2 regions of the Dorea sp. 210702-DFI.3.125 genome follow, and region 2 is predicted to be linked to the other one. Evidence: predicted binding sites of a transcription regulator. Region 2 holds the regulator's gene; the other holds the start of a gene.
What was found. The regulator NrdR, encoded in region 2, represses ribonucleotide reductase genes. The targets are predictions, from matches to a motif close to CACAANATNTTGTG.

Region 1: a site for NrdR is predicted at 14,567-14,580, ahead of nrdD (anaerobic ribonucleoside-triphosphate reductase). Genes of this name have one in related genera too.

What each region holds. Positions count from the first base shown of each region.
Region 1 is NZ_JAJCNF010000002.1:147,170-164,241, reverse strand. Features, by position in the region: gene rsmB (16S rRNA (cytosine(967)-C(5))-methyltransferase RsmB) at 1-958, opposite strand, end outside; gene LI164_RS01855 (zinc metallopeptidase) at 1,056-1,760, opposite strand; gene fmt (methionyl-tRNA formyltransferase) at 1,835-2,770, opposite strand; gene def (peptide deformylase) at 2,771-3,241, opposite strand; gene priA (primosomal protein N') at 3,343-5,559, opposite strand; gene LI164_RS01835 (UDP-N-acetylmuramoyl-L-alanyl-D-glutamate--2,6-diaminopimelate ligase) at 5,559-7,025, opposite strand; gene LI164_RS01830 (YbaK/EbsC family protein) at 7,296-7,760, shown strand; gene pepT (peptidase T) at 7,854-9,080, shown strand; gene LI164_RS01820 (Rpn family recombination-promoting nuclease/putative transposase) at 9,510-10,619, shown strand; gene LI164_RS01815 (YitT family protein) at 10,706-11,569, opposite strand; gene nrdG (anaerobic ribonucleoside-triphosphate reductase activating protein) at 11,670-12,164, opposite strand; gene nrdD (anaerobic ribonucleoside-triphosphate reductase) at 12,263-14,452, opposite strand; gene LI164_RS01800 (PolC-type DNA polymerase III) at 14,692-17,072, opposite strand, start outside.
Region 2 is NZ_JAJCNF010000008.1:69,899-86,970, reverse strand. Features, by position in the region: gene yqeC (selenium cofactor biosynthesis protein YqeC) at 1-677, shown strand, start outside; gene LI164_RS05805 (RluA family pseudouridine synthase) at 691-1,581, opposite strand; gene LI164_RS05800 (NUDIX domain-containing protein) at 1,721-2,752, shown strand; gene trxA (thioredoxin) at 2,857-3,168, shown strand; gene LI164_RS05790 (nicotinate-nucleotide adenylyltransferase) at 3,188-3,832, shown strand; gene arcC (carbamate kinase) at 3,931-4,860, opposite strand; gene LI164_RS05780 (YlmC/YmxH family sporulation protein) at 5,056-5,295, shown strand; gene nrdR (transcriptional regulator NrdR) at 5,404-5,865, shown strand; gene truA (tRNA pseudouridine(38-40) synthase TruA) at 5,862-6,596, shown strand; gene LI164_RS05765 (exodeoxyribonuclease III) at 6,718-7,470, shown strand; gene LI164_RS05760 (alanine--glyoxylate aminotransferase family protein) at 7,756-8,985, shown strand; gene LI164_RS05755 (polysaccharide deacetylase family protein) at 9,024-9,902, shown strand; gene LI164_RS05750 (ABC transporter substrate-binding protein) at 10,123-11,691, shown strand; gene LI164_RS05745 (ABC transporter permease) at 11,827-12,780, shown strand; gene LI164_RS05740 (ABC transporter permease) at 12,795-13,691, shown strand; gene LI164_RS05735 (ABC transporter ATP-binding protein) at 13,691-14,683, shown strand; gene LI164_RS05730 (ABC transporter ATP-binding protein) at 14,686-15,663, shown strand; gene pepT (peptidase T) at 15,787-17,013, opposite strand.

The DNA.
Region 1 (17,072 bases), on a different contig from region 2:
CATTGATCGTCGCATCCTGGCATACAGCCTCTATGTTATCAAGTCCACTTCTTTCAATATTCTCTTCAATCAACGCAACCTTGTATTCTGTCAGATCTCTTGCTTCCACATGCCCGGTTCCAGACAACTTTTCCGCAAGGTGAATTGCTTTTCCTCCCGGTGCTGCACAGACATCGATCACATAATCTCCTTCTTTCGGTTCTGCCCATTCGGCCACCTGCATGGAACTGATATCCTGGATATAGAAATATCCTTTCTGAAATGCCAGAAGTCCTGCCAGATAATCATAATTGGTCAGTTCATATGCATAAGGAAGTACCGGGTGTCTGCGATAGACCACACCATCTTTTTCCAGTTCTTTTTCAAATTCTTCCTTTGAAACAACAGCTGTATTACGTCTGACTGTCACTGGGCGCTCTTCAAGAAATGCTTTTCCCATCTTCTCTACTGTCTCTTTTCCATATACCGAGATCCACTTTTCTACCATCCACATTGGCAGAGAATATCTCACGGAAAGACAGGCAATCTCATTGGAAGGATCCGGATATGAAACCATGTCCAGATTTCTGCTGATATTACGAAGGACTCCATTTACAAATCCTTTTAGATTCACAAATCCTTTTTTTCCTGCAAGTTTTACCGCTTCATTACACACCGCACTGTCCGGTACGTGATCCATATATTTTAACTGGTAGACCGAACTTCTTAAAATTGTGCGGATCACTGGTTTCTGTTTGTTCACTTTTACTTTTGAAAATTGATTGATGATATAATCAATCTCTATCTGACGCTCAAGCGTGCCCTCCACCACTCTCGTGATGAATGCACGCTCTCGTTTTTCCAAATACTGATATTTATCAAGAACATTTTTCAGGGCTATATGACTGTACTCCCCGTCTCTTGTAATTAAGAGCAGCGTCTCCAGTATGATTTCCCTTACATTTACCTGCGTTGCCATGTGTCTATCCTCATTTCCTTTTTATCAAACTATATCTTCACTCAATCACACCATCTTCACGACTACTCTTCTTCATTTTAACTAATCTCTTCAATGTCTAGTCGTCTCTTCTGCCACCTGTCAGAATCAGGATTCGCAAAAGCTGAAGGATTGCAGAAGCTGCACCTGCAACATAAGTAAGTGCTGCTGCCGTCAGTACCTTTTTGGTTCCGGAAAGTTCATCCGGATATAATAGATTGCTCTCACCCAGAATCTTTATCGCTCTTCTGGAAGCATTGAATTCTACCGGAAGTGTTATGATCTGAAATAACACTGCCAGTGAAAATGCCAGAATACCAAGATTCAGTAACACTTGGGACATCTGGGAATTAAAGAACAATCCCAGAAGAATCAGCGGCCACGCAATGGTACTTCCAAAATTGGCAGCCGGAACAAGTGCACCACGAATCTGTAGCGGTGCATATTCCACCTGATGCTGGATTGCGTGTCCGCACTCATGTGCTGCTACTCCGACAGCTGCCACCGATGTCTGTCCATAAGTCGCATCAGAAAGCCGGAGTACTTTTCCTCTCGGGTCATAATGGTCTGTCAGATTACCGGATATCCTCTCAACCCGGACATCATAGATACCAGCTCTCCTCAGGATTGTCTCCGCAGCCTCTCTTCCTGTCATACCAGAATGACTTCTCACTCTGGAATATTTATTAAATGTTGAATTCATCTTCGCAGATGCAATCATGCAGATGACTACACCGATCAGAACAAGTACATAGGTCGGATCAAAATACATTGGATAATACATAACTTTCTACCTCCTTTATCCTTTAGGGGTATTATATATGAAAAAGACGCAAAAACACGTCTTTTCATACTTTCTTAACATTTTTTTAGAATTTCTCCATATTCCAGGTGATTTCCTCTAAGAAATGCGCCTGCATCCATACGTTTTTTGCCTTGAAGCTGGAGTTCCTCAATCTTCAGAAGTCCTTCACCAGTCTGGACATAAAAACTGTCTTTTTCCACTTTTACAATCGTTCCGGCTTCCTGGTCTGTATTGTCTTCCACGACATCTGCCTGCCACAGCTTGATCACTTTATCATTCCAGTGTGTGTAAGCACTTGGCCATGGGTTTAAACCTCGGATCAGGCGCTCAATCTGAACAGCCGGATCATTCCAGTTAATATTACCAAGATTCTTATCCAGCATCTTTGCATATGCAGTCGTGCTCTCTCCCTGCGGCTCCCATGTAGCTGTCTTATCTTCCAGACATTTCAAAGTCTCTACACAAAGCTTTGCTCCTGCCTCTGCCAGTTTATCGTGCAGGCTTCCACCAGTCTCCTTTGGATCTAGCGGGATTTCTGTCTTTAAGATCATATCTCCTGTATCCAGGCCTTCGTTCATCTGCATCGTTGTCACACCGGAAAACTTCTCACCATCAATGACTGCCCACTGAATCGGTGCAGCTCCTCGATACTTTGGAAGTAAAGATGCATGGACATTAATGCAGCCATAAGGTGTCATCTGTAGAATTTCCTTTGGAAGAATCTGCCCAAACGCAATAACAACCATAATATCTGCGTTATATTTTTTCAATTCTTCAATACATTCCGGCTCCCGGATCTTTTTTGGCTGATAAACCGGAATGTCCCGGGCAAGAGCTGCTTCCTTGACCGGCGTATACTGCATCTTGCCGCCACGCCCTTTCGGTTTATCCGGCTGTGTCACTGCAAGAACAACCTCATGCCCGGCTTCTGCAAGCGCCTCTAATGTGCCAACAGAGAAATCCGGTGTCCCCATAAATATGACTTTCATCTATTCCTCTCCCTCTTCTACATTGTGAATACCGCCTTCAACAAGATCTACATACATTTTTCCATCCAGATGATCGATCTCATGGCAGAACGCCCTCGCCAGAAGTCCTTCGCCTTCCATCTCAAACTCATTCATATCTTCATCCAAAGCTCTGACTTTTACATAGTTCGGTCTTGTCACCTGTCCACATTTTCCAGGTACACTTAAGCATCCTTCTTCTCCTGTCTGCTCTCCGGAAGTTTCCAAAATCTCCGGATTGATCAGTATGATCGGACCTTCCCCTACATCAATCACTACAATTCTTTTTAACACTCCGACCTGTGGTGCTGCAAGTCCGACTCCCATAGCCTCATACATGGTATCTAACATATCCTCGATCAAAATCTTTGTACGGATACTCATCTTTGTTACTTCTTTACAGTGTTTGGTCAAAACATCGTCCCCAAGCACTCTGATTTCTCTGATTGCCATAATCTTTTTTCTCCTTTACCTGCTACATTCTATCTTATGACGCCTGTGGATTGTAACCTGCTTTGCATCGGCATCATGTCTTCACTCTGATAATCTTATTATTACGGATTCATATCAAACTGTATCTTCAATGACTGAAAGCCCCGATTGATCTCAATGTATTTTTCCATCCGCTCCTTCACCGCCATCAGGATTCTTTCATCTTCACTTTTCAAATAGATGACCTTACGGTAAATATCATTGATTTTTCCTATGCCTGGACTTGCTGGTCCAATGACTGCCATCGGTGCTTCTCCAGCTGCCCGCACTGCAAAATCTTTCAGGTATCCTGAAGCTTTCGTAAGAAGTGCCTCGTCTGCCCCTGATGCATAAATTGCCATCAGCCCGGCAGCCGGCGGATATCCCATAAGTCTCCGGTAACTGATTTCTTCTTCATAAAAACTTTCATAATCCTGCTTTGCGGCATTTACAATACTATAATGCTCTGGACTGTATGTCTGAATCACAACCTCTCCCGGAAGATTCCCTCTCCCGGCACGGCCTGCAGCCTGCACAAGAAGTTGAAATGTACGTTCTCCGGAACGGTAATCGTCCCCATACAGTGACATATCTGCCGCCAGAATTCCAACCAGTGTTACCCCAGGAAAATCATGACCTTTCACAATCATCTGCGTCCCGATCAGAATATCTGCTTCTTCGTTTGCAAACGCTGACAGAATCTTCTCATGCCCGTCTTTATTCTTTGTCGTATCCAGATCCATACGCAGGACTCTTGCCTGTGGAAAGCGCTTCTTTACCAGATCCTCTACCTGCTGCGTTCCCATGCGGAATCCACCAATATAAGGGGAGCCACAGGACGGACAAGTTTTGATCATCCTCTCCTCATGCCCACAGTAATGACAGATGAGCCTGCCTCCTCTGTGCTCTGAGAGCGAAACATCACAATGAGGACATTTTACTACATATCCACAGGACCTGCAAGAGACGAACCCCGCATATCCACGCCGATTGAGGAAAAGCATCATCTGGTGGTGCTCACTTAAACACTTTTCCATAAGTTCTGTCAGTCTGTCACTTAAAATACTGCGGTTTCCATTCTTTAATTCTTCCCGCATATCGACCGTGTATACCTTTGGCATCACTTGCCTGGTAGCACGGTTCTTTAATTCCAGCATCGTGCAGCTTCCGCCCTGGCACCAGGAAAATGCTTCCACAGAAGGTGTTGCTGAACCAAGTACGACACTTGCCTGTTCAATCTGTGCACGGCGTATTGCAGTCTCCCTTGCATGATATCTTGGCACCTGCTCACTTTTATAAGTAGGCTCATGCTCTTCATCAATCACGATTAGTCCCAGATTGGAAAATGGTGTAAAAAGCGCAGATCTAGGTCCAATCATCACATCCACTTCTCCACGTCTGACACGCTCCATCTGATCAGATCGCTCTCCTTGGGAAAGTCTGGAATTCAAAATCGACACCCGGTTTCCAAATCTGGCATAGAAGCGCATCACCGTCTGATAAGTCAGCGCGATCTCTGGAATCAGCATAATTGCCTGTTTTCCCTGACTAACCACCCGACTGATCATCTCAATATAAACTTCCGTCTTCCCACTTCCGGTTACGCCATAAAGCAGATATGTTCCGTAATGTCTCTGACTGTAATCTTTCCAGAATGTGTCGATTGCCTGCTGTTGTTCTGGTGTATGTGTAAGTGGACCGAAATCTTTTTTCTGGTAGTGTATCGGATTACGGAAATTCTCTTCTTCCTGAATCTCCAATACTCCCTGCTCTTCCAGAGAACGAATGACCGAAAGTGTGACATTTAACTTCTTTGTAATGAGCTCATAGTCCTGCTGTGGCTGATCTAACAGCCCTGCCAAAAGCCTTGCTCTTGCCTTTTGGTTCTTGTGCAGATAAATATCTAACTGCTTCTTTCCTTCCTCTTCATTTAAAAGAAGCTTCACCTTGCGCTTGTGCTGGATCCGCTCTTTTTTCTTAATAGGAAGTACCGTCTTCAATGCCTGAATCATAGTTCCACCATAGTATTCTCGGATCCATGCAGCTAGAGCAATAAGTTTTGACTCGATTTCCTGATGGTTTTCTTCAATACAAAGAACTTCTTTAATTTTTGCGAGGTCGTAATCTGCTTTTTCAGAAAATCCTATCACATATCCATGAGTTTCTTTATTCCCTTTGCCAAATGGAACTATAACTTCCATTCCAACTTGAAGCACCCCCTCAAGTTCTGGGGGGATGCGATACTGAAACACTTTATCTAATTTTTCATGCGTAATATCAATAATAATATCAGCGAACATTACTCTCCTTTAAGTTCTTCCAATACTTCTTTAATCAGGACTCTCTCATCCATGTCATATTTCACGCCTTTGATTTCCTGATATGTCTCATGTCCCTTTCCAGCCAGCACAATGACATCACCCGGACGTCCATGCTCGATGGCATAACGGATTGCCTCTTTACGGTCACAGATGTCGATATATTTTCCATCTGTCTTTTTCATACCCACGATGATATCATCAATAATTGCCTGTGGCTCTTCGAATCTCGGGTTATCTGAAGTAATGATTGTAAAATCAGACAGTTTTCCGGATACCTCTCCCATCTCATAACGTCTTGTTTTAGAACGGTTTCCGCCACAGCCAAATACCGTCACAATACGTCCCGGATTGTAATCACGAAGTGTGTGTAACAAGCTTTCCAGTGCCATAGCATTATGCGCATAGTCAATCATAAGTGTAAAATCATCGGATACCTTGACCATCTCAATACGACCTTTGACCTTTGCGACTTTCAGTGCATCTTTGATTTTCTCGATCGGTACATTAAAATGTCTGCATACTGCAATAGCTGTCAGTGAATTGTACACACTGAATTCTCCAGGAATGTCGATTTCCACATCAAAGTCCATCAGTCCTGTCACATGGTACCAAACTCCAAGATATCCCGGTCTTGAGATGTGCTTCACATCGATTGCACGAAGATCTGCCTTCTCCCCAAATCCAAATGTCTCAATTTCGCAGGTTGCACCTTTAAATACATCTTCGAACCACTTGTCATCTACATTTCCAATTCCAACTTTGCACTGTTTGAACAGAAGTCCTTTACAGCGCTTATAGTCCTCAAAATCTTTATGCTCATTCGGTCCAATATGGTCTTCTCCAAGATTTGTGAAGATTCCGATATCAAACATAATCCCTGCGGTTCTGTGAAGCATCAGTCCCTGTGAAGAAACCTCCATAACCACACAGTCACATCCTGCTTCCACCATCTGTGCAAAATACTTCTGAATCGTGTAAGACTCTGGTGTTGTATTATTAGATGGAATGGTCTTATCCCCGATGATTGCCTCAATCGTACCAATCAATCCGACTTTGTGTCCTACTTCCTCCAGAATAGCTTTTACCATATAAGTTGTTGTTGTCTTCCCCTTGGTACCGGTAATTCCAATGGTCTTAAGCTTTTCAGCCGGATATCCGAAGTAGGCTGCTGACATAAGTGCCAGTGCGTATCTTGTATCTTCTACTTTGATAACTGTCAATCCCTCTGGCACTTCCACATCTTTTTCCACAATAACCGCTGCAGCACCTTTTTCTGCTACATCTTTTACATACTGATGACCGTCTGAAACAGCACCGCTGATGCATACGAACACACTTCCCGGTACGACCTTTCTGGAATCATTGACAAGTTCTGTAATCTCTATATTATCACTGTCTGCGACCACCTTGTAATCCAGACGCTCCAATAACTTTGTTAATTTCATTCTCTATGCCTCCTGATCATATTTTCAAGAATACTTCCTTAAATACCTATTTAAATAATACAAGGTACCATGGAACACTTTCATTTTATTATATACCACCCCTTAGACGAAAAGCAACGAATTCGTAAATACATCTCGAACAAAAAATTAATTTTTTCCTGCTTTTCTCTAACCATTTTTATGATACAATAGAAACATTAAGGTCAGAGAGTTTTACAAAATATCATTTTTCTGATATCTATGATATCAGTTTGGAAAGAGGCTTTTATTATGTCATTAGCGAAAGCAAAAAAATATCTGGAAGGAAAAGGTTATGTAGACCATATCATCGAACTGGAGGATTCCAGCGCAACAGTAGAGCTTGCAGCGCAGGCACTTGGTGTAGAACCAGGCATGATTGCCAAAACATTATCTTTTTTGATCGGTGATACCCCGATTTTGATTCTGACGGAAGGAACAGCAAGAATCGATAATCACAAGTATAAAGATACATTTCATACAAAAGCAAAAATGATTCCATTTGATGACGTTGAAGCATATATTGGACATGCTCCGGGCGGTGTATGCCCATTCGGCATCAAAGAAGGAATTCCTGTTTATCTAGACGAATCCCTGAGAAAATTCGATATTGTATATCCAGCAGCAGGTAATGACCACAGTGCAGTCAAACTTACAATTGCAGAATTAGAATCAGTCTCAGTTGCAAAAAAATGGGTCGATGTCTGCAAAGAATAATGTCAGGATATACGATTGTGATGCACAGAACATTTTGTGAGTATCACAGTGAAAAATCTTTAATATTCTATTAATTTAAAGGAGTTATATTTTATGAACGCATATGAACGATTACTGAAATATGTGGTAATTCGCACACCGAGCAATGAGGAAAGTGAGACAACACCTTCTTCCCAGTGCCAGTTTGACCTGGCAAATGTTTTAAAAAAGGAAATGGAGGAATTAGGCATCTGTGATGTAACATTGACAGATACATGCTTTCTGTATGGAAAGATTCCGGCAACTCCAGGATGTGAAAATGCACCTGCAATTGGTTTTATTGCACATATGGATACGGTTTCAGATTATTGTGACCATGATATAAAACCGATGATTACAGAGAATTATGATGGAGAAGCTCTTGCACTTGGCGAAAGTGAACTTGTCTTAAGTCCGGAAATGTTTCCGCATTTAAAATCTATGAAAGGACGCACATTAATCACCAGTGACGGAACAACAATTCTTGGTGCCGATGATAAAGCTGGAATCGCAGGCATTTTGACTATGGTCGAACGACTGAAAACTCAAAGCATTCCACACGGTCCCCTGTGTATTGCATTTACACCTGATGAAGAAACTGGAACCGGCGCTTCACATTTCGATTTGCAAACATTCGGTGCTGATTTTGCTTACACACTGGATGGCGGTATGGAAAACGGAATTGAATACGAGACATTTAACGCAAGCAGTGCTGTCGTAGAATTTCACGGAGTCAGTGTACATCCGGGTTCTTCCAAAGATACGATGATCAATGCCAGTCTGGTCGCTATGGAATTTGATTCTATGCTTCCAAAAGGTGAGAGGCCTCGCGATACAGATGGATATGAAGGATTTTATCATCTCATGAAGATGGAAGGTGAGTGCAGTTATGCAAAATTGAACTATATTATCCGAGATCACGATGCAGAAAATTTCAATCACCGTAAAGAAATTATGCAGCAGATTGCAGACGACTTAAATACAAAATGGGGTGAAGGAACTGTCTCACTCACATTAAAAGATCAATATCGCAATATGCGAGAAGTAATTGAGCAGCATATGCATCTGATTGATAATGCAAAAAAAGCCTGCGAAGCTGTCGGTCTTACACCAGTGTGTTTACCAGTCCGCGGCGGTACAGACGGATGCCAGCTCAGCTTCCGCGGTCTTCCTTGCCCGAATCTCGGAACCGGCGGATACGCATATCACGGACCGTATGAACATATTACAGTAGAAGGTATGGATAAGGCTGTTGAAATGATTACAGAACTGGTGAAAATATATAGCATACAATGCAATTAATATTAAAATGAACCATAGGGAAAATAATTCGACTTTTCCTATGGTTCTCTTAGTCTCACAATTCTTTCAGTCTTTTCTTGCTTTATTATTCTCCCTATGTTACACTACATCTACATCAAATTTCGGGCATGATATTTTCATTATGTTTCAACGCCCATAGAAATCTCTAGCCAAGATTTCAATTCTGAATTTCATTTGCTTTTTCAGCAAATAATTCACTCAGATTTTTGATGAAGTTACTCATTCACCGCAGCTTTCAGTGATTCCCGGCACTGGTATAGCTACAGTTTCACCGGGCAAATGATACGGTACTTCTGAATGTAATTACATTTTCTCATCATATGCTCTTTTTGCATTGTCTTTTTATACTCAAAATGTTAAAATATATTCAGATAGTTTCCATATCACATTTGCCCAGAGAGGAGATTTATGGAAACAAACAATACGACAACTTCAAATGGGGTACACAATACTCACACAAAAGACAACGCTGCTAAAATTGTATTCGGAGACCCGGTACTTTGTGCTCAGTTCCTAAAAGGTTACACGGACATTCCTCTTTTTAAAGAGATTAAGCCCGAAGATATTGAAAATGTTTCTTCACATTTTCTGCCTTTATTTCAGGAATCCAGAGACTCTGATACCGTGAATAAAATTTGGATAGGCAATTCTGAGATTTATCTGATTGCACTCATCGAACACCAGTCAGAAAATGATTTTGATATGTCCTTCCGAATACTCCGTTATATTGTATTTATCTGGACAGATTATGCCGCGCAACAGGAAAAGTTACATAAAGGTACCACAAAATCTAAGGATTTTCTTTATCCACCAATCCTGCCTATCGTATATTACGAGGGGAGCAGCACATGGTCTGCACCGTTGAACTTTAAGAATCGCGTCTTTTTGAGTGATGTCTTCGGAGATTACATACCAAGTTTCAATTACCTGGTCGTTCCGTTAAACAAATATTCCAAACAGGATTTGATTGAAAAGAACGACGAACTCTCTTTAATCTTTCTGATTAATCAGCTTCAGAGTTCCTCAGAATTTCATGCCTTAAAAGATATCCCTAAAAAATACACGGAACATCTTACAGAAGACACCCCAGATTATCTGTTAAAAATTATTGGTAAAGTGATCGCCGTTCTTCTTCATAAATTAAATGTACCTGATGAAGAAGTTTACGAGGTTACAGACCAGATCACAAGGAGGAAATTCAGTATGATGTTTGACAATTTTCAGGCTTACGACGTACAGGAGACCAGACGGGTCAGCCGCGAGGAAGGACGGCTTGAGGGACGAATCGAAGGCGAACGTGCCGGGCGAATCGAAGGTGAACGTGCCGGGCGAATTGAAGGCGAACGACTCCATTTAATCAAGCAAGTTATTAAACGAATTGAATTACAGTATTCTGTCAATCAAATTGCAGAATCACTCCTAGAGCCACTAGATATTATCCAACCTATTTATGATATTGCATTGCAACAGCTTCCTGATTACAACGCCGAAAAGATTCTTGAGCAATTGAATTCATAACTTGTATCGCAAAAATAAGATTCCTTTTTTCAATAACTATCAAAAAAGGAATCTTATTTTTATAAATGTTGTCCTTTTAGATATCTCTATTCCTGCTTAAATCCTTCTCCGACAACTTCATTGGATTCCATAATGATCGTAAATGCTTTCGGATCTATCTCTTTTACCATTCTTTTTATCGTATACATCTGCTTGTTATTGCATGCACACATGACCACGTCTTTTTTTTCACCACTATAGCTTCCCACACCTTCCAGAATCGTTGAACCACGGCCTGCATATTCATCAATCTGTTCTGCCACCTCTTTTCCTTGCTTTGTTACAATCAATGTCATCTTACCTTCATCAATTCCATACATAATACGATCCATAACCGTCGCCATAAGATATGTCACAAGGATTCCATAAATCAGTCCGTCAACTTCTTTGAATACCAGTGCACTTCCAAGGATAATCGTACAGATATCCAAACCGAATGTGATCATACCGAGTGTCATGTGTGGTTTTGCTTTCTTGATGGACATACTGATAAAATCCTGTCCTCCGGTAGAGGAACCTCGCATAAAAATCAGCGCAAATCCTATTCCGCATAATACACCCATGCAAAGTGCAGCCAAAAGCCTGTTTCCATTATACACTGGAAGCATCGGTGCCACATAGTCTGTCAGTACGGACCAGATCAGAGTTGTCTTTACTGACTTTAGGAAAAATGTTTTTCCAAGATATTTGTAACAGAAAATGGTGACCGGGATATTCAGAAGTATCATTCCTGCACCAACTGGAATCTTAAACAGATGATACAGTATGATTGCAATTCCGGAAAATCCTGCTACCGGGAAATTCGCATTCAGCGCAAAATTATAAATTCCAACCGCACCAAGCATTCCTGCTGCCAGATCCACCAGAAGATCAATCCCTAATTCCTTCCAGTCAAATTTTTTCTTTAACATATACATTTCCTCCTCTTATCTTTCATCTGATATCATAGCTTCTCTCAAAAAAAAGAACAGACACAAACTATATATTCTATAATTCGCATCTGCTCTTGTATTATAATTTCATTTCACGAAGATTTAAAATTCTCTGATTACTGCTTCCCCGAAACTGTAAGGTAATATCCTTCAAATCTTCTACAAACGGACCATCTACCAGTACATCTATATAAGACAACATCTCATCCGTGACTTCTGTATAGGCTCTTCCACCTGGTATCAGATCTTTGTCATATACATACCCGGAATAACTCCAGATATTCTTCTTTGGATACATTTCCCGGACTTTTTTTAAGAGCTTTACAAGTTCTCTTTGATTCTCCGGTTCAAATGGTTCTCCGCCAAGAAGTGTAAGTCCTGCAATGTATGGATGGTTCAATGCATCCAAAATTTCTTTTTCAGTATTCTCAGTGTACGGATTCCCATAATGGAAATCCCATGTTTCTGCATTAAAACAACCTTTACAGTGATGACGACATCCTGAGACAAACAATGTCACTCGAACTCCCGGACCATCTGCTATATCATATTTTTTTATTTCTCCATAATTCATATAAAATTCCCAGCCTTTATTTTTTCCAACTAATCTGCAAATTTTAATGCGAAATCCGGGAACCGTATAATTTTATACTTTAACTCCGCAATTTGCTTTTACAGATGTAAGACTCTATCCTTAATCTCCTGTGTTCTTCCCTGATTCCAGAACTGTGTTCCGATATATCCACATGTTCTTCTGGCTACTGACATCTTATCCTGATCACGGTTCCCACAGTTCGGGCACTCCCAGATAAGCTTTCCACTTTCGTCTTCTTTAATCTGAATCTCTCCATCATAACCACAGATTTCACAGTAGTCACTCTTTGTATTCAATTCTGCGTACATAATATGCTCGTAGATGAACTGCATCACAGAAAGGACTGCCGGAATGTTCTGCTGCATATCCGGGACTTCAATATAGCTGATTGCTCCTCCTGGTGACAGTTTCTGGAACTCTGCCTCGAACTCCAGCTTGTCAAATGCATTGATTGGCTCAGATACATGTACATGATAACTGTTCGTAATATAATTCTTATCTGTAACTCCTTTGATGATTCCGAATCTCTTCTGAAGACATTTTGCAAACTTGTATGTGGTAGACTCCATCGGTGTACCATATACAGAATAGCTGATATTCTCAGCAGCTTTCCACTGGGCACATTTGTCATTCAACCTCTGCATAACTGCCATTGCAAATGGTCTGGCTTCCGGATCTGTATGCGTCTTTCCAAGCATGCGCATGCACATCTCATAAAGGCCTGCATATCCAAGAGAAATGGTTGAATATCCGCCATATAGAAGCTTATCAATGGTCTCACCTTTTTTCAGTCTTGCCAATGCACCGTACTGCCAGAGAATCGGTGCCACATCTGAAATAGTTCCAAGAAGTCTCTCATGACGGCAACGGAGTGCTCTGTGGCATAACTCCAGTCTCTCATCAAGAATCTGCCAGAATCTGTCCATGTCTCCTTCTGCGGAACATGCTACATCTACCAGGTTAATTGTAACAACACCCTGATTGAAACGCCCGTAGAATTTATGCTTTCCGTTTGGAAGCATCTGAGAATCCTCTACTGTCAGGAAAGATCTGCATCCCATACATGGATAAACTTCACCCTTTTTCAGTTCCTTCATGATCTTTGCAGAAATGTAATCCGGAACCATACGCTTTGCAGTACATTTTGCTGCAAGCTCTGTCAGATACCAGTACTTAGAATCTTCTGTAATATTATCTTCATCCAGGACATAAATCAGTTTCGGGAATGCCGGTGTGATCCAAACACCCTTCTCATTCTTAACGCCTTGCATTCTCTGTTTTAATACTTCTTCAATGATGAGTGCCAGATCCTGTCTTGTCTGACCGTCTTCCACCTCATCCAGATACATGAATACGGTAACAAACGGTGCCTGTCCGTTACATGTCATGAGTGTGATAAGCTGGTACTGGATTGTCTGAATTCCGCTTTTTACCTCTTCTCTCAGACGGCAGTCTGTCAGTTTGTCAATGATTGCCTCATCCAGACTCTCCCCACATGCTTTACGTTCAGAGATAACAATATTACGGATTTTCTTACGACTGATATCCACAAATGGTGCAAGATGTGCCAGTGTAAAAGACTGTCCTCCATATTGATTACTTGCGACCTGTGCTACAATCTGAGTCGTCACATTACACGCTGTAAAGAAGCTGTGTGGTTTTTCGATCATTGTCTCACTGATGACGGTTCCGTTCTGAAGCATATCTTCCAGATTGATCAGATCACAGTTGTGCTCTTTCTGTGCAAAATAATCTGAATCATGGAAATGAATGATTCCCTGTTCATGTGCTTCTACAACCTCTTCCGGAAGAAGTACACGCTTGGAAAGGTCTTTACTTACTTCTCCTGCCATATAATCTCTCTGCGTGGAGTTGATCACCGGGTTCTTATTGGAATTTTCCTGATTGACTTCTTCATTAATGTTATCAATCAGTGCAAGGATCCCGTTATCTGTTGTATTGGACTTTCTTGCCAATTCACGTTTATAACGGTAGCGCACATACTTCTGTGCCACTTCATAGCCACGCATTCCCATAATTCCAGTCTCTACCATATCCTGAATATCTTCTACATGTATAGCGTGAGTTGATTTTTTTACCTGTCCTGCAATATCATCTGCAATTGCCCGGACCTGGAATTCATTCAGTTTGTAAATATTATCAACTTCTTCATTAGCTGCGCGGATTGCATTCTCGATCTTTTCCAGATCAAAGCCGACTTCCTCTCCATTTCTTTTGATTACTTTCGTCTTCACTAACATCTTCATGTCTCACGCCTTTCTTATATATCTTTGTTCTTCTGCTTTTCGGATCCACCACAACATCTTGTGTTCCACAATTCACACTCACTCCGGTAAGAAACTATTTAGTTTCTTCAAAATCACAAGATATTGTGTTCCTCCCCATTATATTACTACAAAATATGGCGTTTGAAAAGCATTATTTTAATTTTAACATACTTTTATAAGTATACCTTTTTCTGTCCATTTTTTGCCCATTTTGTCTGTTAAAGATCAAATAATGACAACTGATTGGACTCCGGAAGGTCTCCTAAAAGTCCTAAATCTGCCATGTAATCTACAACCGTCTTACTTGCTTTCGTACGGTTTCTAAAATCATCTTTGGACAGATATGGACCATCTTTTGCCGCTTCCTCCACCGCTTCTGCAGCCTTCTCTCCCATTCCGTCAATGCTGGAAAACGGTGGCATCAGCTTTCCGTCTACGATACTGAATTTTGTTGCTTTTGCGCGATAAATGTCGATTGGCAGAAACTCATATCCCCTCGCATACATTTCCTGAACAATATGCATGTCCTTCATTGTATCCTGTTCTTTTTTACTGAGAGAATCAGACCGTCTTGTATAATCATCAATATAGTATTGCAGTTTTTCCTTGCCCTGACACATAATTTCATAAGAAAATGCATCTGCACGGATTCCAAAATATGCTCCATAGTATGCCAGCGGATAATTTACCTTACAATAGGCGATACGATATGCCATCATGACATAGGCTGCCGCATGGGCTTTCGGAAACATATATTTAATTTTCTCACAGGAACCAATGTACCACTCTGGCACATCATGTTCCAACATATCTTTTTTATACTCCGGCCAATCTTTACATTTTCCTTTTGCAACGGTACCTTTACGCACTCGCTCCATGATCGTGAAGGATTCCTCACTATCCAGTCCTTTGTTGATCAGATATGTCATAATATCATCTCGGGTACAGATTGCTGTAGAAATGGTTGCCTTACCGCTCTTAATCAGCTCCTGCGCATTGTTCAGCCATACGTCCGTTCCATGGGACAATCCGGAAATACGGATCAGATCTGAAAGTGTCTGTGGTTTTGTATCTACTACCATCTGGATTACGAAATCCGTTCCGAACTCCGGAATTCCAAGACATCCTACCGGACATCCCCCGATATCATCTGGTGTGATTCCAAGTGCCGATGTATCATGGAATAAAGACATTACCCCCTGATCATCCAGAGGGATATCTGTTGCTACAAATGGATGATCCGTCTCATTGTACTCATTTTCCATAGCAGGCGAACTGATATATGCCTCAAGTGCCTTGATCATGGTTGGATCATCATGACCCAGAATATCCAATTTTAACAAGTTGTGGTCGATGGAATGATAGTCAAAATGTGTCGTAATAATATCAGTCGTCATATCATTTGCCGGATGCTGCACCGGAGTGAATGAGTTGATATCTTCCCCGTGAGGAAGTACAATGATTCCTCCCGGATGCTGTCCGGTACTTCTGCGGATACCGGTACATCCCTGAACAATCCTGTCAATTTCGCAAGTTCTCTTTCTTGTTCCCCGCTCTTCAAAATAGTTCTTTACATACCCAAATGCTGTCTTATCCGCCAACGTACCAATCGTTCCGGCACGGAACGTCTGTCCGGCTCCGAAAATAATTTCCGTATATTTATGGGCATTACTCTGATAATCTCCTGAGAAGTTCAGATCGATATCTGGCTCTTTATTTCCTTTAAATCCAAGGAATGTTTCGAACGGAATATCAAATCCATCTTTTACAAGCCTGGTTTTGCACACCGGGCACTCCTTATCCGGCATATCCCATCCACAGCCCCCTGCGTAAGCCCGTACTTCTTCGGATTCAAAATCACTGTAGTGGCACTTCGGGCAATAGTAATGTGGGCTTAATGGATTTACCTCTGTAATTCCAGCCATGGTCGCAACAAAAGAAGATCCTACCGACCCACGGGATCCTACAAGATATCCGTCCTCATTGGATTTCCACACCAATTTCTGTGCGATAATATACATAACGGCGAATCCGTTGGAAATAATGGAATTAAGCTCACGTTCCAGACGCTCTGTAACAATCTCCGGGAGCGGATCTCCATACATAGAATGTGCCTTGTTATAACAGATTTCACGAAGCGTTTTATCTGAATCTGGAATGACCGGTGGACACTTATCCGGGCGGACTGGTGATATTTTTTCCACCATATCCGCAATCATATTGGGATTGTCAATGACAATTTCTTTTGCTTTTGCTGAACCAAGGTATTCAAACTCCTCCAGCATTTCATCTGTCGTATGCAAATACAACGGTGCCTGCTGATCTGCATCTTTGAATCCTTTTCCTGCCATAATGATACGGCGGTACACTTCATCTTCCGGATCCATAAAGTGCACATCACAGGTCGCCACGACCGGCTTATCAAACCGTTCTCCAAGACGGATGATCTCACGGTTGATCTCACGTAAATCTTCCTCACTTTGAACCTTCTCCACACGATCACTATCAATCATGAACCGGTTATTTCCAAGTGGCTGTATTTCCAGATAATCATAAAAATTAACAATTCTGGCAATCCGCTCTGCAGATTTTTCTCCCA
Region 2 (17,072 bases):
GAGAAGAAGGGAAAAAAGTAATTGTGACGACAAGTACACATTTGCAGACCCCGCCAGAAGAAATCCGTGCGTGGAATATTGAAGAAGTGAGAAGTCTCTGGAAATCTGACCAGATTGCGGTCATCGGTACAGATTGTGAAAGTAATAAGAATCTTGCAGCAGGAGATCAGGCAGCAGTAAATCAGATGGAAAATAAGAAATCTGTGAAAAAGATGCGTATGCCAGATAGTTCATTTTTACAGGAGGTTTTGCAGGAAGCGGAGGTTGTACTAATTGAAGCGGATGGAGCAAAGCATCTTCCTTGTAAGGTGCCAATTGAGAAAGAACCAGTCATTATTCCGGAGTGTACAGATGTCATTGCGGTTGTGGGAATGGACGCATTAGGAAAGCCATTAGAAGAAGTCTGCTTTCGAAAAGACCTTGCAGTTCAGTTTTTAAATACGAGTTATAAACATCTGATAGCAGAAGAGGATATTGCAAAAATCCTTTCATCAGTGCAAGGTGCACGAAAAGGCGTGGAAGACCGGAAATATTGTGTCGTTCTGAATAAATGTGACGATGAAATCCGCAAGGAGCGGGCCGCGAAGATCCGCTCCTTGTTAAAAGAAAAGAGCATTGAAAATGTAATGATCACAAGTTGTGAAAATCGTCAAAATGAGTTGAAGAAATATTTCTGATAAAATTCTTGAATTATTCCTGCATAACACGCGCCATATCTTCTGGCAGCGGTGCAGTGAAACTCATATGTTCCCCGGTAATCGGGTGGGTGAATTCCATGTGGTGGGAGTGCAGAGCTTGACGTGTCATGTACTCCATGTCTGGGTTGTACAGGTAGTCACCAATCAGTGGATAACCGAGATATTTCATATGAATACGGATCTGGTGGGTGCGGCCGGTCTCAAGACGAAGAGAGACAAGGCTGTGCCCATTTGCTTCTTTTACCACTTTATAATGGGTGACTGCATCTTCTCCATGTTCCCAGTCTACGGTCCGTTCAATGATGGTTCCTTCCTTGCGCCCGAGCGGAGCCTGGATGGTTCCTTCGGAAGGTGTGACAGAACCTCGTGCAATCGCGAGATATTCCCGGTGGACTTCCCGGTATTTTGTCATGTCCGAGAGAATACTGCCACTGACCAGATGCTTTGAAACAATGGTAAGTCCCGAAGTATCCCGGTCCAGACGGTTGCAGCACCGGAAAATGAAAGGCTTTCCCTGAGACTGAAAATAATAAGCCAGAGCATTTGCCATGGAATTTGTATAGTTATTTAAAGACGGGTGAATCGGCATGCCGGCAGGCTTGTTCAGCACAAGAAGATCCTCATCTTCATAAATGATATCGAGTGGAAGTTTCGTCGGTGGGATTTTCTCAGAATTTTGTGTCTCACAGATCCGCACCTGCAGGTGGTCGCCCTTGGAAAGTTCCTGACGCATATAATAATGTACCCCATTTACAAGGATACTTTTCGGCATTCTTTTGATCTCCGACAGATTCTGCCCGGAGTAGCGCTTTCGGCGTAAGAATTGCTCAACTCTAAGGCCGGCACTGTCTTTATCTATGATATAATCGATATTTCGATTCATTGCATTTCTCCCATATAATGTCTATAATAAAAAGTAATCTGGCGATTAGTGCTAGTATAGCACATTTTTCAGTGTAATGGAAATCCAGTGAATTACATTATTTATCAGCCATTATTTATAAGAAAAGAGGAAACCAATAATGACATCACTTAGTACTTTATGTTATATAGAAAAAGATGGGCAATATCTAATGCTTCACCGTACAGTGAAGAAAAATGATGTGAATAAGGATAAATGGATCGGTGTGGGCGGACATTTTGAAGCAGATGAAAGTCCGGAAGAGTGTGTGCTTCGTGAAGTGAAAGAGGAGACAGGATATACATTGACTTCTTATCGGTTCCGTGGGATTGTGACATTTGTATCCGGAAATGGTGTGACAGAGTATATGCATCTGTTTACTGCTGATGAATTCGAAGGAAAATCCATAGCATGCGATGAAGGTGAACTGGAATGGGTGAAAAAAGAGGACGTGTTGAAACTAAATATCTGGGAAGGCGACCGGATATTTTTACGGCTCCTTGCAGATGAAGAGCCATTCTTCTCACTGAAGCTTGTCTATGATGGCCATGATACACTGGTGTCAGCAGTGTTGAATGGAAAGCCAATGGAGCTTTTTGATATTTTAAATCCAGACGGCAGTAAAACCGGAATTGTGAGAGAGCGAGTGGTTGCGCACCGTGAAGGAAGTCTGCATGCGACAGTGCATATGTGGATTGTGCGTCCGAATGAGAAGAGTGGTTATGACGTTCTTTTACAGAAGCGCAGTCAGACAAAAGATTCCAATCCAGGCAGCTATGATATATCCTCCGCAGGACATGTGGACGCCGGAGATGAGATCCTTGAGTCAGCCATTCGCGAGCTGAAAGAAGAACTTGGTATTGAGGCAAAACCGGAAGAACTTCATTATATAGGTGTACATTACGGAGCATTTGAGGCAGAATTTTATGGGAAAATGTTCCGGGACAGAGAACTTAGTTCGGTCTATGTATACACAGAACCGGTGGAGATTGAAAACCTCAAATTACAGAAAGAAGAAGTGGAAGCGGTTCGCTGGATGGATTACGAGGAGTGCAGGCAGAAAGTTCATGACGGCACGATGCCGAACTGTATTTACGAAGATGAATTTCGGATGGTCGGGGAATACCTTGACAGAGTAAGTGTCGGCCGTTAAGATGAAGTCAGAGAAAATATAGTACAGACAGGCTGTACAAAGATGCAGTTATAAAAAAATGAATCTGTGCAGATAATGAATAGATGAAAGGAAGGTAAGCATATATGGCAGTTGTACATGTAACAGGAGATACATTTGAGCAGGAAGTATTAAAAGCAGAAGGAAAGGTACTGGTTGATTTCTGGGCCGGCTGGTGCGGACCGTGTCAGATGCTTGGACCGGTTATTGAAGAAGTGGCAGCAGAAGTAGATGATGTAAAGATCTGCAAAGTGGACGTAGACCAGTGCATGGATCTTGCAAGACAGTATAAGGTTGTGTCCATTCCGATGCTTGTTGTATTTGAAAACGGAGAAGTGACAGGAAAGCAGCTTGGACTGATCAGTAAAGAAGAAGTATTACATTTAATTGGGAAATAAAAAGGAAACGGGTATACAAATGACAAGAACGGGAATTGTAAATGGAAGATTTCAGGTGCTTCACCTGAAACATATGGAGTATATTCTTGCAGCAAAGATGCGCTGCGACAAATTATATATCGGGATCACGAATCCGGACGGAGCGCACACGCGGGATACGGTGCATGATGAGAACAGAGGAACGAAAGCAGGGAATCCATTGACTTATTTTGAGCGGTGTGAAATGATCCGCGGTGCAATGGAAGAATTTAATGTGCCTGCGAAAGAGTATGATTTTATTCCATTCCCGATCAGCATGCCGGAGTATATCGCACAGTATACACCCAAAGAAGCAGTATACTATGTAGGAATGTTTGATGCCTGGGATGAGGAAAAGTACAAGATTTTACGAAGCCTTGACCTGGATGTGAATATTCTTTGGAGAAAAACGGAAGAAGAGAAAGGAATTACTGGATCAAAAGTACGGGAGCTTATCGCCACAGATCAGGAGTGGAAACAGTTTGTTCCCAAAAGTGTGTATCATTATCTGACAGAAAATGAACTGGACAAGCGTGTAAAGCGTCTGGAACTTATGAGGATTGAAGAAAAAAAGGCCATTGAACAGATGAACATTGCAGAGGCAGTGGAACGTCTCGAAATGATGGAATCCCAGGATATGGATTAAAGGAATAGACAAAAAAGTATGGTTGATAATAATTGAGAGAGATTTTTGTTATCAACCATACTTTTCTTTTAAAAACATTTTTAAATTCAAGATGGAATCTAACGAATCACTGTTCCGGTCTTTCCTTCCAGCGCCTCGTTTAATTTATCGTAAGAAGTGATGAGTGCACTTCTGCCTTCTCTGCCTTCTACAAAGTTTACGGAAGCATTGAATTTCGGGAGCATGTTGTAAACTCCAAAATGTCCTTCTTCCATATATTTTTTAGCCTGATCGACTGTAATTTCGCCAAGGTCTTTTTCATCGGCACGTCCCATATGGATCTTAACTTTCTCAACACTTGTCAGAATGATCAACATATCAGCATCTGTCTCTTCTGCCATCTTACCGGCAGTCAGATCTTTTTCAATAACAGCGCTGGCTCCTTTGAGATGATTGTCCTGCTCAAGTACCGGAATTCCCCCACCGCCACATGCGATAACAACCTGATCTGCATCTAACAGGGCTTTGATCGCATCAATCTCGACAATGCTGACTGGATTCGGTGCAGATACGATTCGACGGAATCCCTTTCCCGGCTCTTCCACGATATAATTTCCCTTTTTCCGCTCCAGATTAGCTTCTTCTGCATTCAGATAACGGCCGAGAACTTTGGTTGGTGTATAGAATGCCTCATCATAAGGATCCACAACAACACTGGTAAGAACGGTACTGACTGTGCGGAAAATCCCGCGGTCTAAAAGCTCTTCGCGAATGTTGTTCTGGAGATCATAACCGATATATCCCTGACTCATGGCTGAACAGATACACATAGGTGCTGCTGTATAATCTTCATGCTGCTTTGCAAACTCATTCAATGCGGTATGTATCATTCCGACCTGAGGTGCATTACTGTGTGTAATAGCTACCTGATATCCGTTCTGGATAAGATCGGCAATTACTTTCGCTGATTTTTTCACTGCCTCTAACTGTTCCGGCAATGTTGTTCCAAGTGCCCGGTGTCCCAGAGCGACAACAACTCGTTTCTTCATAGTATGGCCTCCTGCTAAAAGTATTCTACCTTTAATCATACATGAGTGGGTTAAAATTGGCAAGATTTTAAGTGATTCTTGAAGAAAAAATCTGACAAAATATATCCGCAGAAGAAAAAACAATGCATAAATCCATGAAGGACCTCGACATTCTTACTGCATATATTATATTAAAAATGTATGTGGAGGATGAATATGCGCCTGAACGATTTTCAAGGAAAAGAAGTCATCAACGCTTGTGACGGTAAAAAATTAGGCTACATTGTAGATTTTGTCTTTGACGAAAAATGTGGACAGATCGAAGCAATCATTATTCCAAAGACATCAAAGTTCTGTAACTTCTTCTGTGACGGCTCCGAATATATCATTCCTTACAAATGCATTTGCAAAATCGGACCAGATGTCATACTGGTAGAAATGCATGAGAAAAAATAAGAAAAAATTAAGAAAAAGTCCGGGAAATGGGAGTAATAGTGGTTTGACTTCTCGTACGCCACAAGATATACTAATAAAGAAAGATTAGGAAAAGGAGCGCGAAAGAATATGAAATGTCCATATTGTGGAAATCCTGACACAAAAGTAATTGATTCCAGACCTGCAGAGGACGGAAGCTCCATTCGAAGAAGACGTGCCTGCGATATATGTGGGAAGCGTTTTACAACTTATGAAAAGATAGAGACAATCCCTCTTATAATTATAAAAAAAGATAACAACAGAGAACAGTATAGCCGTCAGAAGATTGAAAACGGAATTATCCGGGCATGCTATAAGCGTCCGGTGCCGACAGAGAAGATCCAACAGGCGGTGAACAATATAGAGACAAAGGTATTCAGTCTGGAAGAAAAAGAAATTCCGAGCAGTGTGGTCGGTGAACTTGTCATGGACGAACTGAAAGACCTGGATGAAGTAGCATATGTAAGATTTGCATCTGTATACCGTGAATTTAAAGATGTGAATACTTTTATGGACGAGCTAAAGAAGATATTAGATAAGGAAGAAAAATGAGAACATACAAATTAACAATTTCTTATGATGGCACCCGCTATCAGGGGTGGCAGAGACAGGCGACGACAGATAATACAATTCAGCATATATTAGAGTGGAGCATTGGAAAATTGGTCGGATACAGAGTCCGTGTAGATGGCTCCGGGAGAACTGACGCAGGGGTTCACGCACGTGGACAGGTTGCAAGCGTACAGCTCTCCAAGCTTTACGATGTAAAGGAATTGAAGGATTCCATTAACAGATATTTACCGGAAGATATCCGGATCATGAAAGTGGAACTGATGAAAAATGGGTTCCATGCGAGAAAAAGTGCAAAAGGCAAGAAGTACGAATATTATATTGACTGCAGAGAAAAACCAGATGTATTTTCCAGAAGATATTGCTATCATTATCCACATAAGCTGGATATCGAAGCAATGCGCGAGGCAGCAGATTATATGATCGGACCGAAGAATTTTACAAGCTTTACGGATGACAGTGAGAATAAGGATCCAGTCCGCAGGGTTACCAACATTAAAATTGTAAGTAATGGAGAAAAGCTCCGTATTACTTATTATGGAACCGGGTTTATGTATCATATGGTCCGGATTATGACAGGCACACTTCTGGAGGTCGGAACAGGAGAGCGTGAAGCCTCTATGATTCCGGTCGTCATTGCAGCAGAAGACAGAAGCCTGGCAGGATTTCTGGCACCGGCAAGGGGTCTGTTTTTAAGAAAAGTGTATTATTAATGCCGTTACTATAGAAGAAAAAGCATACTTCGACGAAACAAAAGGCAGGCAGGAGAACATTTTGCCTGTCAATTTTGAAAATGGAAGACAAAAATAGAAGACAAGAACACAGGAGACTAAAATGAAATTTATATCATGGAATGTAAATGGTATTCGTGCATGTGCCGGAAAAGGATTTATGGATTTTTTTCAGGAGACGGACGCAGACATTTTCTGCATTCAGGAGACGAAGATGCAGGAAGGACAGCTTGAACTGGACACACCGGGATATCATCAGTACTGGAATTATGCGAAGAAAAAAGGTTATTCGGGGACAGCAATATTTACCAAGCAGGAACCAATCAGCGTAAGCTATGGACTTGGAATCGAGGAGCACGACCAGGAAGGGCGTGTGATTACATTGGAGTTTGAAGATTTTTACTTTATTACCGTGTATACACCAAACTCCCAGAGCGAGCTTGCAAGACTGGATTATCGTATGAAATGGGAGGAAGATTTTCTTACATACTTGAAAAAGCTGGAAGAGACAAAGCCGGTTATTTTCTGCGGTGATCTGAATGTAGCGCATACAGAGATTGATCTGAAGAATCCAAAGACGAATCGGAAAAATGCCGGATTTACCGATGAAGAGCGTCAGAAATTCACAGAGCTTCTGAATGCCGGATTTGTAGATACATTCCGGTATTTTTATCCGGAGCAGACAGGTATCTACTCCTGGTGGTCTTACAGATTTAGTGCAAGAGCCAAGAATGCAGGTTGGAGAATTGACTATTTCTGCGTATCCGAGAGTCTGAAAGACAGATTGGAAGACGCGAAGATACTGACAGATATTATGGGATCAGATCATTGCCCGGTGGAATTGGATATAAAGTAACTTTAAATTTTAAAATGCGGTTTTGGGTTTTAACTCTCAAAATCGCATTTTCTCTTGAAATATAGGGAATTTGTGGGTATAATAATGTCATTAAAAAGAGGTTGAAAAATCCAATGGGGGAACAAGCTTATTGGTTTTTTGCACCTCTTTTTTCGATATCAGGAATAAAATTTCCAATATCAGATGCTTCCGGAAGAATGTTTAAAAGCATCTTTCCAATGGATTTCTAAGAAAAAAACAGGAAAAAATAACAGAAACAACACATGAAAAGAGAGGATGACAGACATGAAATTTAAAGAAATTAATCCATCACCACGTACACTTATGACACCGGGACCAGTTGAAGCAGATCCTCGCGTACTTCGCGCAATGGGCGCACACATTCTCGGACAGTTCGATCCGGAATTTACAGCACTTATGAATGAGACAATGGAGATGGAACGCTATGTGTTTCAGACACAAAATAAAATGACATATCTTGTAGATACCACATCAAGAGGAGGTCTTGAGACAGTTCTGACAGGAGCAATCTGTCCGGGAGATAAAGTTTTGATTCCTGCATTCGGACGTTTTGGATATCTGCTTGCAGAGATTCTGGAGAGATGTGGAGCAGATATCACACTTCTTGAGAGAGAATGGGGAACTGTATTTGAGCCGGAAGAGATTGAAGAGGCATTAAAGAAAGACAGCTACAAAGCCGTTGCATTTATCCACGGTGAGACTTCTACATCTATGATGCAGCCATTGAAAGAGATTGGTGAAATCTGTGAGAAATATGGTGCACTTCTGATTGTAGATGCAGTTGCAACACTTGGTGGAGCAGAAGTACACGTTGACGACTGGAAGTTATCCGCATGTATCTCCGGTACACAGAAATGTATTTCAGCACCTTCAGGTTCTGCACTGATCACATACAATGAGCAGATTGAAGAAATCGTTAAGAAGAGAAAGAAAGTAGAGAAGGGAATCCGTACAGCAGATGATGTAAATGGTTCACTTGCAGGAATCCCGAGCAACTATCTGGATCTTGCACAGCTTGAGGACTACTGGAGCCCAAGACGTCTGAACCATCATACAGAGGCTACAAGTATGCAGTATGCAGTACATGAAGCACTTCGTTGCATCGTAGATGAGACTCTGGAAGCAAGATGGGCAAGACACAGCCTCAATGACAAGGCTCTGTGTGCTGGTCTGAACGCAATGGGTCTTAGCATTTTCGGAGATATCGAGCACAAGATGCCAGTTGTAACAGCAATCAATATTCCGGAAGGAGTAGACGGAAAGGTAATCCGTGGAACACTTCTCAACGAGTTTGGAATCGAAATTGCAACATCATTCGGACCACTGGACGGCAAGATTTTAAGAATCGGTAACATGGGATACTCAAGCCAGAAGAGAAATATCCTGATTCTCCTTGGAGCACTGGAGGCAGTTATGCTTCAGAATAATGTTAAGATTGCTACAGGTGAAGGTGTGGCAGCAGCGATGGAAGTATACAAAAACGCTGAGAAATAAATAAAACTATCGAACATTTAGAACTAAGTGGAGAATATCTGATTTACTCCGGAACATATACTGTTATAAAGACAGATGTTCCGGAGTTTTTTATGAGAAAGTTTATAAAACTTGAGAGAATAAGGGCAAATCGCGAGAGTATTCAAAAGAAATTGAATAAGAAATGGTTGACTCGTGGGATTTTTACTTGTGTGGCTGCAATAGCGATGATAGGTTCATACAGGTACATATCAGGAATCGTCAAGGTTTCAAGCAATGTTAATGGGAAAGAACTTCCGATTTACTGTGTCCAGACCGACGAAAAGAAAGTTGCGCTCTCATTTGATGCGGCATGGGGAAATGATGATACGCAGAGAATCCTGGACATTTTAAAGAAACATGATGTACATGTCACATTTTTTATGACTGGCGGGTGGGTCGAAAGTTATCCTGACGATGTGAAAGCAATCTATGAGGCAGGCCATGATCTTGGAAACCATAGCCAGAATCATAAGAATATGTCTCAGCTCTCCGATGAGGAGAAGACACAAGAGTTAATGAGTGTTCATGAAAAAGTGAAGGAGTTGACAGGAGTCAAGATGCAGCTGTTTCGCCCACCATATGGAGATTATGATGACGCCGTTGTGTTAAATGCAAGGGAAAATGGATATTATCCGATTCAGTGGGACGTGGATAGTCTGGATTGGAAAGACTACGGGGTTGATAGTATTTTGAATACGGTGCTGAATCATAAGGCACTTGGAAATGGTTCGATTATCTTGTGCCACAATGGGGCGAAATATACGGCAGATGCTCTAGATGCGTTGCTGGACGGATTGAAGGAAAAAGGTTATCAGGTAGTGCCGATATCGCAACTGATTTATAAAGAAAATTACCATATGGACGTGACCGGGAGACAAATTCCGGACGCGAAGTAGGCAACTGGGAAAGCCCATAAAATGGGCGAAAAGTAAGAATGTACACATCAATTAAAGAACATATATAGAATAGTTTAATATTTGCTGTCTCTTTTATTTAAATTCTTGATTGGACAGTGGAAAGTAAACTGTGGTAACATTAAATGCGTACTTATTAACGTTGATAATTATTGCTCAATAAAGCAGTGATACAACTGGGGAAAAAGAAAAGGAGAACTTAATGAAAAAGAAAATCGTAAGCGCACTTTTATGTGTCGCAATGATCGCAACTATGGCAACAGGTTGTGGTGGCAGCAAATCCAGTTCTACATCTGGAAATGCAGATTCTACAGCCAAGCAGTTTGAGATTAATGCAGCAATTGCAGCAAATCCGCCTGCACTGGATCCACACACTGTAAATGCTAATGTTACAGGTGCAATTGGAATTCATATTTATGAAGCTCTGTTCCAGATGGATGAGAATTATGAACCACAGCCAGTACTTGCAGAGTCTTATGAGATGAGCGATGATGGAAAAGAGTACACAATCAAACTTCGTCAGGGAGTAAAATTCCACAACGGAGATGAGATGAAGGCAGATGATGTAGTAGCATCTATGAATCGTTGGATGGAGCTTTCACCAAAGGCTAAAACACTCATTGGCGGTTCAGTGTTTGAAAAAGTAGATGATTATACAGTGAAGCTTACTGTAAATGAGCCATCTTCTGATATCATCATGGTTCTTGCAAGCCCTATTCAGTTTGCAGCAATCTATCCAAAGTCAGTTGTTGATTCAGCAAGTGATGAGGGTGTAAAGGAATATATTGGAACTGGTCCGTACAAAGTAGCAGAGTGGAAGCAGGATCAGTATGTAAAACTTGAAAAATATGAGGATTATCAGCCGGCTGAAGGAGAATCCAGTGGTCTTGCAGGAGCAAAAAATGCACAGGCTGACACAATCACATTTAATATTGTAACAGATACAGCGACTCGTATCGCAGGTGTACAGAATGGTCAGTATGACATTGCTGAGGATATTCCGGCAGATCAGTACAAAGATCTTGCAACAGACAAGAATCTGACTATGGATGTTCGTAGTGGTGGTACATTGAACCTGTTCCTGAATACAACAGAGGGTGTTATGGCTGATGAAAAAGTACGTCAGGCAGCTCTTGCAGCACTCAACTGTGATGATATTCTGATGGCAAGTTATGGAGATGCTGATCTTTATAAGCTGAATGCAGGTTGGTGTAATCCAGATGATGCTCAGTGGGGAACAGAGGCTGGCTCTGAATATTACAATCAGAACGATGTAGAGAAAGCGAAAAAGCTTCTTTCTGAGTCAAGCTACAACAACGAAAAAATCGTATTAGTTACAACACCAGAATACAATGAGATGTACAACGCAACATTAGTTGTTCAGGAACAGTTAAAAGCAGCAGGATTCAATGCAGAAGTTGAAAGTTACGACTTCAGCACATTCATGGAGCACCGTGCAGATCCGAAACAGTTTAGTATGTATATTACAAGTAACAGCTACAACATGCTTCCAATTCAGTTATCAGTACTGGATAAAGGATGGGCAGGACTGGATCGTCCGGAAATATCAGACGGAATCAAAGCAATCCGTTCAGCATCTTCTAACGAGGAAGCAAAAGCTGCATGGGAAGACCTCCAGTCATTCATTTATGAATATGGTGCAGCAAGTGTTATCGGACATTTCACAAACATTACAGCTATGAACAGCAAAGTTGAGAATTATCAGTACCTGAGATTCCCAATTTACTGGAATATCACTTTTGCAGAGTAATAGATGGAAGAGTTTACTTACATCTAGGTGAGTCTTGAATAGTAAACACAGCGGCGGAATGCGAAAGCAACCGCCGCTTTTGCGAATTTTAGGAATATTTTCATTGAACTTGAAAATCATGGAGGAGGAAACTATATGTTATCTTATATTGGAAAACGTATTCTGTCATTGATTCCTGTACTCTTTGTTGTGTCATTTGTTGTTTTTCTGGTTGTATATATGATACCGGGAGGACCTGCGACAGCAATTTTAGGACTGGAAGCATCAGCAGATCAGATAAATGCTTTGAATGCGCAGCTTGGTTTTGACAGACCATTTCTTGTGCAGTATGGTGACTGGATCGTCAATGTATTTCAGGGGAACTGGGGGGATTCATTCTTTTTACATGAGTCTGTAACAGAAGCAATTGCTGAATATTTTGGACCAACAATCAGCCTTGCAATTCTTGCGCAGTTAATTGCATTAGTTCTTTCTGTACCACTTGGGATTCTTGCAGCATATAAGAGAGGAAGCGCGACTGATGTAGCAGCAGTATCTGTGTCATTGCTTGGTATTGCAATTCCAGGATTCCTTTTAAGTATGTTTTTAATGTTATTTTTTAGTGTGTATCATCACTGGTTCCCGGTAGCAGGGTATGCACCATTGGCAAATGGACTGTTGGAACATTGGAAATATCTGTTTGTTCCTGCACTCTCACTTGGAATTGTACAAGCTGCTTATATTACACGAATGACAAGATCATCACTTCTTGAGGTGTTATATAAAAATTATATTCGCACAGCAAGAGCAAAAGGATTAAAAGAAAAAAAAGTAGTTCTTCGCTATGCACTTAAAAATGCGGCGCCTGCAATTCTTACAGCAGTCGGACAGTCATTTGGAAGTCTGATTACAGGAACAATCGTAACGGAGACGTTGTTTAATATTCCGGGGCTTGGAATGTTGACAATGGGTTCTATTAATCGAAGAGATGTATATGTAATCCAGGGAGTTGTATTATTTGTAACATTATTGTATGTACTGGTAAATCTTGTGGTTGATATTTTATATGGATTTGTAGATCCAAGACTGCAGCCAGGCAGAAATAAATAACGGGAGGGCGGAAAATGGTATTAACAAGAAAAGGAATTTCTGCCTCCAGTGAGGCAATTATAAAAGAACAACGACAGATCACAAGAGAAAAATTACTCGCAAGTCCGGGACTGATTATCGGAACAATTGGATTTTTATTAATTCTGGTCACTGCAATATTAGTTCCGATTCTCAACACGCAGGATCCAAATGCAATGGTGGTCATGGATCGTCTGAAAGCACCAAGTGCTGCACATATTTTTGGAACAGATGAATTAGGAAGAGACTTATTTATCCGTGTAATGTACGGAGCAAGAGTTTCTCTTTGGGTTGGCGGTTGTGTCGCAATCTTTTCCTGTGTTTTGGGAACAATTATCGGACTTTATGCAAGTTATTTTAAAGTGCTTGATCAGATCCTTATGAGAATCTGTGATGGATTGATTGCAATTCCGGGAATCTTACTTGCGATTGCATTGATTGCGGCACTTGGAACATCAAGCTGGAATGTAGTTGTAGCACTTACAATTGTATATACTCCAAACGTAGCGCGTACAGTACGTGCCAGCGCTATGGTTATTCGTGAGCAGACTTATGTAGAAGCTGCAAAAGTACAGGGAAGCGGAAATTTCAGAATCTTATGGAAACTGATTCTTCCGGGTGTTATTTCACCACTGACAGTTCAGGCTTCTTACATTTTTTCACAGGCAATTATTTCAGAAGCATCTCTTAGCTTCCTTGGAGCGGGTGTTCCGGCACCGGCAGCCAGTTGGGGAAATATGCTGGAAGCAAGTAAAGCAGTACTTTCAAAGGCACCTTGGACAATGATTGTACCAGGAGCAGCAGTTATTATATGTGTACTGAGTCTAAATCTTTTTGGAGATGGACTTCGTGACTTTATGGATCCGAGAACAAAAGGAGGCGTGAAAAAATAATGAATGATACAATATTAGAGATTAAAGATTTACACGTTCTGTTCCCGGTACATAAAAAGTGGCTTCCGGCAGTAGATGGCGTGAATTTGAAGATTGAAAAAGGTGAGATCACTGGCGTAGTTGGTGAATCTGGTTCCGGAAAAAGTGTTATGTCCCAAACAATTTTAAGACTTCGTGATCATGATACAAATGTCCGCTATGAAGGTGAAATTTTATTCGAAGGTGAAGATTTGTTAAAGCAGCCTTTAAATAAAATCCGTGATATCAGAGGAGACCGTATTTCGGTTATTTTTCAGGATCCATTGACTTCATTGAGTCCGGTTCATACTGTAGGCAGTCAGTTGAGTGAAGTACTGACTTTGCATAAAGGGTTAAATAAAGAACAGGCAAAAGAAAAAGCAATTGAAATGTTGAAATTGACAGGAATCCCAAATCCGGAGAACTGTTTTAAACAGTATCCATATGAACTTTCTGGTGGTATGCAGCAACGTGTCATGATTGCAATGGCATTATCCTGCGAGCCAAAGCTTCTGATTGCGGATGAGCCAACAACAGCACTTGATGTAACAATTCAGGAACAGATTCTGCAGCTGATTCGTGAATTGAACGAAAAGCTTGGAATGTCTGTATTGTTTATTACCCATGACATGGGAGCAGTTGCAAATTTATGCCATAATGTAAAAGTTATGTATCTTGGTCAGGTGGTTGAAGAAGCATCTACAGAAGAATTGTTCCAGAATCCGCTGCATCCATATACACAGGGACTACTGTCATGTATTCCGCACCTTGGAGTGAAAAAAGGAGAACCGCTGCCAGTGATTGAAGGATCAGTGCCTCCGTTATCTAAAGTACCGGTAGGGTGCCATTTCTGTACCAGATGTAAGATGGCAGATCAGCAATGCATGGAACATGAGCCGCCAGCCTGTGAAGTTGCTCCGGGGCATGTAGTGAAATGTTGGAAATATGCCGAATCCGGAAAGCAGGAGGTGTAAAGATGAGTGAACATTTGCTTGAAGTAAAACATTTAAAAAAATCATATCCGGTGTATGATAATTCTGGAAAATTATTTGCAAAGAAGAAATATATGTGTGCGGTCGATGATATGTCTTTCTTTATTGAAAAAGGAGAAACTTACGGACTGGTAGGAGAATCTGGATGCGGAAAATCTACGACAGGAAGAACAATTGTTGGTCTGAATCATGCAGATAGTGGAGAGATTTTATACGATGGAAAGGACTTATGTAAATTAAGTGATAAAGAATTTCGCCCACTGCGTAAAGACATTCAGATGGTATTTCAAGACACTTTATCAGCGCTTAATCCGAGACAGAGAATCGGAGATAGTTTGAGTGAGACTTTAAAAATACATGGAATGACAGATAGTGAGAAGAGAAGAGAAGCCGTAGTTGAAATCCTGAAAAAGGTAGGATTGTCAGAAGAACATTATTTTAGATTTCCACATGAATTATCAGGTGGACAGGTTCAGAGACTTGGAATTGCCGGAGCTTTGATTATCCAACCGAAGCTGATTGTCTGCGATGAGCCGGTATCTGCGCTGGATGTATCTATTCAGGCTCAGATTTTGAACATGCTTGTGGAACTTCAAAAAGAATTGGGACTGAGTCTTTTGTTTATTTCTCATGATATCGGTGTAGTACGTTTTATTTCAGACAGAATCGGAGTTATGTATCTTGGAACTCTGATGGAAGAGACAGAGACAGAAGAACTTTTTGAGCATCCATTGCATCCATATACGGAAGCATTGTTTGAGGCGGTCCCTGATCCGTATATCAAACGTACGGAATTAAAAGGATTAAGTGGAGAACAGCCGGTTCGAACAGAAGATTTTAAAGGTTGTGCGTTCTATACAAGATGCCCATATGCAACAGATCGTTGTAAGGCAGAAAGACCGGAACTTAGAGAAGTGAAACCGGGACATAAAGTAGCCTGTCATAGATATAATAATGACTAGTATAAGCCTTTTAAATTAGCATAATAAATCAGAAAAAGCGTCACTTATATTTTTTGTATGAGCGGCGCTTTTTTTGATATGGTGTTGCTGAAAGTATTTAGTTGTAATTATCTTTTAGGCAGATTATTTTGAAAATGTAGAATAGATTTTTACGAGTTCTATGACCATGTCTACAACTTTATCCATGCTTTGGACAGAAATGTGTTCATAAGGACCGTGATAAGCGTGTGCCCCAGTTCCGATATCAGGGCATGGAAGTCCGCGAAAACTAAGATGACAACCATCAGTCCCTCCACGGATTGGAGAAACATTAGGAATTAGTCCAACTCTTTCACACGCAGATTTTGCATTTTCAATTAAGTGGATATTTTGTTCAATGATATCTTTCATATTATAATACTGGTCGGTTATACAAAGTTCTACGGTTCCTGCGCCCCATTTTGCATTTAATTGTTCAGTAATGGAAAGAAGGTGATTTTTGCGATTTTGAAACTCAGTGTTGTCATGATCCCGAATAATATAATCCATATGAGCAGAACCACAGTCTCCAGCTATATGAACTAAATGATAGAAGCCTTCATAACCTGCAGTATCACGTGGTGTTTCGTGCTTGGGAAGTTGGTTATTAATTTCCATAGCGAGCAGGCAGGCGTTGATCATAGTATCTTTAGCAGAACCAGGGTGGACGCTCACGCCATGAATGTCAAAAGAGGCGCTGGCAGCATTAAAGTTTTCATATTGTAAGTTCCCCTCCGTAGAGCCGTCAAGTGTATATGCAAAATCGGCATCGAACAAATCTATATCAAAAAGGGAGATACCGGTTCCAATCTCTTCATCAGGCGTGAAAGCAATACAAATCGGGCCGTGAGGTATCTGCTGGGACTGCAGGTGTTCGACCAGTGTCATAATCTCGGCAATTCCGGCTTTATCGTCAGCGCCCAGAATGGTTGTGCCGTCGGTCGTGATCAGTGTGTGACCGGTCAGAGCTTTGAGATGTTCAAACATATCAGGACTAAGAATAAGACCACTGCTTCCAAGGGGCAGATCTTTGCCATTATAATTTTCAGTTATGACTGGCTGAATTGCATGTTCGCAATAATCAGATACAGTATCTATATGAGCAATAAAACCAAGTGCAGGAGCATTTTCATATCCTTTCGTGGCTGGAAGTTTTCCATAGAGAAAACAATGTTCGGTGAGGTGAATGTCAGAAACACCGAGGAGTTGCATTTCATCTTTCAGAAGATTAGCCAGGTCAAATTGACATTTCGAAGAAGGTGTTGTGTTACTGGTTTCATCGCATGGAGTGTTGATTGCGACATATTTTAATAAACGTTCATAAGCTTTCATAGAGCTCTCCTTGTGTGTGATTTATATTATATATCGTAGCATATTTGAAAATAATATGT